2 regions of the Micromonospora sp. NPDC050686 genome follow, and region 2 is predicted to be linked to the other one. Evidence: riboswitches for the same ligand, from Rfam matches in the RefSeq annotation. Region 2 holds a riboswitch; the other holds the start of a gene.
The links. Region 2 has a riboswitch for S-adenosylmethionine ahead of thrC (threonine synthase). Riboswitches for the same ligand answer to the same signal wherever they lie in the genome.
Positions count from the first base shown of each region.

Region 1 (3,379 bases), on a different contig from region 2:
GGGCGATGGCCGACTTCTTCGCCCGACGGCCCTGACCGGCCGGCCGCCCGGGCCTGTTGCGGCGACCCCAGCGGTCGGTACGGTCGTTCGCGTGGATCTGGACGACACCGCCGCCCGGCTCGGGGTGCCCGTCGAGGAGGTCGAGCGCGTGCACCGGCTCGCCGGCGACCGGCCGTCGGCTCCGCTGCCCGCCAGGGCCGACGCGCCCGCGATCCTCGACCGGCTCGCGGTGCGGCCGGACGACGCCGCCGAGATCATGGCGGGCTGGCCCGACCCCGACTCTCCGCTGTGGACTCCGGAGCTGCGCTGGCTGCTCGACCGCTCGACCGCCCTGGTCCGCGCCGATCTCGGGGGCCACGACTGGCTGCCGCCCGGTCCGGCGCTGCCGCGCGAACGCGGTCCCGCCTGGCGGCATCTCTACGGGTACGCGTACCTGGCCCTGGTCGACGTCGTCCGGGCGTACCACCGCGACCACGGCATCGCCGATGCCGTGTCCTGGGTGACCCTCGCCGATCTGGGCCGCAACCTCGCGATCGACCGGCGGATGCGCGGCGCGGGCTGGCCGGTCATGCAGAGCTGGTTGACGCTGCACGCGCGCGGCGGCCTCTACGAGCTGGGCCGGCTGCAGCACCAGCGCGGCGACGCCGCCATCGGCCTGCACATCCCCGAGGCGGGGCCGCTGACCCCGGCGGCGGTCGAGGCGTCGCTCGACGAGGCCCGCGCGTTCTTCCCGCGCCACTTCCCCGACGAGCGCTACCCGGAGTTCTCCTGCGGCTCGTGGCTGCTCGACCCGCAGTTGCGGGAATACCTGCCCGAGGACTCCAACATCGTCCGGTTCCAGCGGAGGTTCGAGCTGGAACCCTACGAGGAGCCGGAGGGGATCGACGCCGACGTCGAGGTGCTGCGGTTCGTGTTCCGCACCCTGACCACCCCGCTCGACCAGCTGCCGCGCCGCACCGCGCTGCAGCGCGCGGTCGTCGACCATCTGCGCGCCGGCCGCCACTGGCGCTGGCGCCGCGGCCGCTTCCCGAGCTAGGCGCATCCGCCCCGGCGGGCCGTGAGCGTGGTCATAACGGCTGGACGATCGCCCGGCGGGGCTCTAGATTTCCAGGCAGGTCATGAGCGCCAGCGCAAAGCCCCGGCTTGCTGGCCGGCAACCCTCCTCCACGGTGGGGTGCTCCGGGTGAGGACCAGGCACCGGCACGGCGCCGGTGCAAGCGTGGCCTGGTTCCCAGGTCAGCACAGCGACCGCAGGAGAACCATGTCCAGCTTTCTTTCCACCGCGGACTTCACACCGGTGAAGCGGCGGCACATCGACTTCATGCGGGTGTGCAGCGGCGTCTGTCGTCGCCGCGCCGCACGCTAGTCGAACCCTTCCCTTCCTCGTACCACCCGCAGCGGTGTGCCCTCGTCCGGCGCACCGTCTCCTGGCGCGCGCCCCGTGCGCCGCCCGACATTCATCGGAGAAACCCGTGCGATTCCTGCCTGCCCTGTCCAAGGTGGCCGCCCTCGGCGCCGCCGCCGTGCTCGCCGCCACCGCGCTGACCGCCTGCGGCGGGGACGACTCCGCCGCCTCCGCCGACAACCCGTACGGCCTGCTCCAGCCGGGCGTGCTGCGGGCCGGCACCCTCACCGACGCGCCGCCGAACGTGTACCTGAAGGACGGCAAGTTCACCGGCTTCGACAACGACCTGCTCACCGCCGTGGCCGGCAAGGTCGGCCTCAAGGTCGAGTTCGTCGGCACGGACTTCTCCGCGCTGCTGTCCCAGGTCAACAACCGCAAGTTCGACGTGGGCAGCTCGTCGATCACCATCACCGAGGCGCGGAAGAAGACCGTGGACTTCGGCAACGGCTACGACTTCGGCTACTTCGGGCTGGATGTGCCGGCCACCTCGACCATCACCGGCTTCGACCAGCTCGCCGGCAAGCGGGTGGTCGTGGTGCAGGGCACCGTGCAGGACGACTACGCCACCAAGGAGGGCCTGAACCCGGTGCGGGTGCCCGACTACAACGGCGCGATCAACCAGCTCAAGGCCGGCACCGCCGACGCCTGGATCGCCCCGGCCGAGATCGGCGACAAGTCGGCCGCGGACAGCGGCGGCAAGATCAAGGTCGCGGCCAAGCAGATCAGCCCGGCCCCGACCGCGTACGCGGTGGCCAAGGGGAACGACGAGCTGCGCGAGGCGCTGAACTCCGGCCTCGACCAGGTGATCGCCGACGGCACCTGGACCAGGCTCCAGGAGCACTACTACCCGGGCCGGCCGATCCCGGCCGACTTCACGCCGGGCAGCGGCACGGTCGCGGCGCCGTCGGCGTCGGCGGCTTCCTGACGTACGCACGAACGAGCGGGGCGGTAGGAGCAGACGATGGATCCGTTGAGCACCCTGTGGGAGACCTTCTTCGACTGGGACTCCATGCGCGAGGCGCTGCCCGAGATGCTGACGGTCGGGTTGCCGAACACGCTGATCCTGGCGCTCTCTGCCGCCCTGCTCGGCTCGGTGCTGGGGCTGCTGCTGGCGGTCGCCGGCATCTCCCGTACCCGGTGGTTGCGCTGGCCGGCGCGGGTCTACACGGACGTCTTCCGCGGCCTGCCGGCGGCGGCGACCATCCTGCTGATCGGCGTCGGCCTGGCCCCGTTCGGGATGCAGGTGTGGGGGCCGAACCCGTACCCGCTGGGCATCCTGGCGCTGTCGCTGATCGCGGCGGCGTACATCGGGGAGATCTTCCGCGCCGGCATCCAGAGCGTCGAGGCGGCGCAGCTGGAGGGGGCGCGGGCGCTCGGCTTCTCCTGGGGCGCGGCGATGCGCCTGGTCATCGTCCCGCAGGGGATTCGCCGGGTGCTGCCGGCCTGGGTGAACCAGCTGATCGCGCTGATCAAGGATTCCAGTCTGGTCTACTTCCTCGGCCTGCTGGCCAGCCAGCGGGAGCTGTTCCGGATCGGCCAGGACTACGCGGCCAACACCGGCAACCAGTCGGCGCTGCTGCTGGCCGGCCTCTGCTACCTGGTGCTGACCGTGCCGCTGACCCACGCGGTCAACGCGATCGACCGGCGGCTGCGGCAGGGCCGCGCGGTCACCGTCGACCCGGAGGACGACGGTGGCCTGGCCGTGGCCGGCTCCACCGCGCTGCCGCCGGAGACCGCCGTCCCGACCCGCAAGGAGCCCTGATGAGCATCGCCACCACCACCCCGGTCAGCCTCGCCGTCCGGGACGTGCACCTGGCCTTCGGCGCCAACCGGGTGCTGCGCGGCGCCGACCTGGACGTCGCGCGGGGCGGGACGGCCTGTGTGATCGGGCCGTCGGGCTCCGGCAAGTCCACCCTGCTGCGCACCGTCAACCGGCTGATCGAGCCGGACCGGGGTGACGTGCTGCTGGACGGG
Region 1 covers NZ_JBFAID010000017.1:59,188-62,566, forward strand. The annotation lists gene AB0H57_RS14470 (NUDIX domain-containing protein) at 1-35, shown strand, start outside; gene AB0H57_RS14475 (acyltransferase domain-containing protein) at 92-1,036, shown strand; SAM riboswitch class IV at 1,115-1,226, shown strand; gene AB0H57_RS14480 (ABC transporter substrate-binding protein) at 1,473-2,330, shown strand; gene AB0H57_RS14485 (amino acid ABC transporter permease) at 2,367-3,167, shown strand; gene AB0H57_RS14490 (amino acid ABC transporter ATP-binding protein) at 3,173-3,379, shown strand, end outside.
Region 1: it holds a riboswitch for S-adenosylmethionine, as region 2 does, so the genes downstream of both, AB0H57_RS14480 (ABC transporter substrate-binding protein) here and thrC (threonine synthase) in region 2, are expected to answer to the same signal.

Region 2 (3,379 bases):
GGTCGTAAGAACTTGAAAAGTCTCCGGCGAAACGCCCTCCCGCACGGAGCATCTTCCGCCGTCCGAATCCTGCCGTCAAGTCCTCGGCGGCGGTTTTCCCCCACCGAGGGCGAATGACCGCTTACTGATGCGTACGACCCCATCCCCCAGCCGGGCGATCCACCCAGCCCACTCGGGCCGGGGTCAGGTGAGGAGGCCGCTGTCGCGGGCGGCGCGGAGGGAGGGCTTGATGCGGTGGGTGGGGCCGACCTGGGCGGCGACGGCGTCGATGGTCTTCAGGCCCTCGCCGGTGTTGAACACCACGGTCTCGGCGGTCGGGTCGAGCCGGCCGGACTCGACCAGCTTGCGCAGCACCGCGACGGTGACCCCGCCGGCGGTCTCGGCGAACACGCCGGTGGTCCGGGCCAGCAGCCGGATCCCGGCGCGGATCTCGTCGTCGTCGGCGTACTCCATCCAGCCGCCGGTGCGGCGGACCGCCTCCAGCGCGTAGAGGCCGGCCGCCGGGTCGCCGATGTTGAGCGACTTGGCGAGGCCGGTGGGCCGGACCGGGGTGATCGTGTCGGTGCCGGAATGCAGCGCGGTGGCGATCGGGTTGCAGCCGGCGGACTGAGCGCCGAAGACCTTCCAGCCACCGGCCGGGGCCTCCACCAGGCCGATCTCGACCAGCTCGGTGAACGCCTTGTCGATCTTGGTGAGCAGCTCGCCGGAGGCCATCGGGATCACCACCTGGGCGGGGATCCGCCAGCCGAGCTGCTCGGCCACCTCGTAGCCGAGCGTCTTGGAACCCTCCGCGTAGTACGGCCGGACGTTGACGTTGACGAAGGCGGTGTCCTCGAACTCGTCGGTCTCCACCAGCTCGCCGCAGAGCCGGTTCACGTCGTCGTACGAGCCGTCGACGGCGACCAGCTCGCCGCCGTAGACGGCGGTGGTGACCACCTTGCCCTGCTCCAGGTCGCCGGGGATGAACACCACCGACGGCGCCCCGGCCCGGGCGGCGTGCGCGGCCACCGAGTTGGCCAGGTTGCCGGTGGAGGCGCAGGCGAAGCGGGTGAAGCCGAGCGCCCGCGCGGCGGTCAGCGCCACCGACACCACCCGGTCCTTGAACGAGTGGGTCGGGTTGGCGCTGTCGTCCTTGACCCAGAGCGGGGCGGTGACGCCCAGTTCGGCGGCGAGGTGCGGGGCGGCCACCAGCGGGGTGAGCCCCGGGTCCAGGGTCACCCGGGTGGCCGGATCCTGGCCGGCGGGCAGCAGCGGCGCGTACCGCCAGATGTTGGCCGGCCCGGCCGCGATCCGCTCCCGGGTGACGGCGGCCAGCGCGGTGCTGTCGTAGTCGACCTCCAGCGGGCCGAAACACTCGTAACAGGCGTGCTGGGCGGCCAGCGGGTACCGCGCGGAGCAGGCGCGACAGACCAGAGCCCGGGCCGGGCTGGCGGTGGTGTCGATACCGGTGACGGGAAGGGTCGACGTCATGTCGAGGAGTCCTCTCATCTTTCCCCGCGTCGCACCCTGCGGCGGGGACGGAATTGGCACCTGCCCCGTCGCGCTCTGCGTCGAGTCGCACGGGGTGGTTGCCGGGGCGTCGTCGGGCCGTATCCCTCAGCCCCTCTGGATGAGGTATTCAGTTGTGCCGCCGAGTCTAGGCGGAGGGCTGCCCCTGCTCACCCGTGATCCCAGCCTGTGAACCGCGCCCCGCCGTCACCGCCGCGTGGTCGCCGCCGGAGCGGTCCGCCGGCACTGACCCACCGCCGGGTGCGGTGGTTGTCGCCGGGAGGACAACAACCGCACCCGAAGCGGGCGCCGGGCGGGCTCGGGGCTCAGGCGGGGACCGACGCGTGGGGGGCGGGGGTGGTTTCCGCCGGGCCGGCGCGACGGCGGGACAGCAGCACGTCCACCGCCCAGCTGCCCGGGCCGAGCACCGCGACCAGCAGGAACGACCAGCAGAAGAGGGCCGCCAGCTCACCGCCGTTGCGCAGCGGCAGCAGGTCGTGCGGCTGGTGCACCACGAAGTACGCGTACGCCATCGAGCCGGAGGCGAGCAGCGCGGCTGGCCGGGTTGCCAGCCCGACGAGCACGAGCGTGCCGCAGACCAGTTGGATCAACGCGGCCCACCAGCCGGGCCAGGTGGCGAACGGGATCGCTCCGCCGGTGGCCGGGTTGCCACCGAGGACGCCGAAGATCGACGCCGCGCCGTGGCACAGGAAGAGCGCGCCGGCGACGATGCGGAACAGGGAGAGCACGGGACCGTTCAACTGCGCCGTAACCATGGGGACCTCCTGGGACGGGTGTCGGACGACGTCCAGGATGGCGGGCGCAGTGATTGAAGTTAATCGATTCCTTGCTCGCGGGACAATCCCATGGGAACGCTCCCATGATATGGGCGTGCGGTGAGGTGGTGTTAAGCAGGGCCCCCTCCTACACAAAACGCGGTGACAGAGGGCCCCGCCTTGCACCTCAGCTGGTGATGTCCTTGCGGGTGAAGCGCCAGTAGGCCAGCGACCAGAAGAGGGTGGCGTAGGCGATCGCCGAGATGCTGCCGCGGACCACGTCGTCGGTCTGCACCGGCGTGGAGAGCAGCCCCAGCCAGGCGCTGCTGTAGTGGGTGGGCAGGAAGTCGCGCAGCACGCCCAGCGCGGTGATCTGGTCGAGGATGCTGGACAGGATCCAGAGCAGCACCGCGCCGCCGACCGCGCCCAGCGCGGCGTCCGTGGTCACCGAGAGCAGGAACGCCAGCCCGGCCACCACCAGGAGTACGACCGCCAGGTAGCCGAGCACCGCGAGCAGCCGCAGCACCCCCTCCCCCGGCGCCAGCTCGGCGGCGACCTGGCTGCGCAGCGGCTCCCAGCCGTACCGCAGGGTGCCGACCAGCAGCGCGGTGCCGGCGAGCAGCAGCAGCGCCAGCAGCGAGTACGCCAGCGCGACCACCAGCTTCACGGTGAGCAGCCGGGCCCGGGGCACCGGCACCGCCAGCAGGTAGCGCAGGCTGCCCCAGCTCGCCTCGCTGGCCACCGTGTCGCCGCAGAACAGCGCGACCACCACGACCAGCAGGAACGACGCCGAGACCAGGATGGAGAAGAGGGTGAAGTTCAACCCGCCCGAGGTGGCCAGGTCGGCGAGGCTGGCGAACTCGCCCCGGCCGTTGCCGTCGTCGCCGCCGGACTCGAACTGGAACGCGATCAGGATGATGATCGGCAGCAGCGCCATGAACCCCAGCGCGAGCTGGGTACGCCGGCGCGACGCCTGCCGCCGGAACTCCGCCGCGAACGGCAGCGTCGCCGACGGGCGGTAGCCGCGCGCCGCGCCACCGGACCCGGCCGTACCCGCGCCGGACGAACCCGCGCCCGACGCCACCGACGAACCCGCCATCACCGGTCCCCGCTTC
Region 2 covers NZ_JBFAID010000002.1:202,020-205,398, reverse strand. The annotation lists gene thrC (threonine synthase) at 184-1,470, opposite strand; SAM riboswitch class I at 1,482-1,616, opposite strand; gene AB0H57_RS03115 (DoxX family protein) at 1,815-2,264, opposite strand; gene AB0H57_RS03110 (ABC transporter permease subunit) at 2,452-3,363, opposite strand; gene AB0H57_RS03105 (alpha/beta fold hydrolase) at 3,363-3,379, opposite strand, start outside.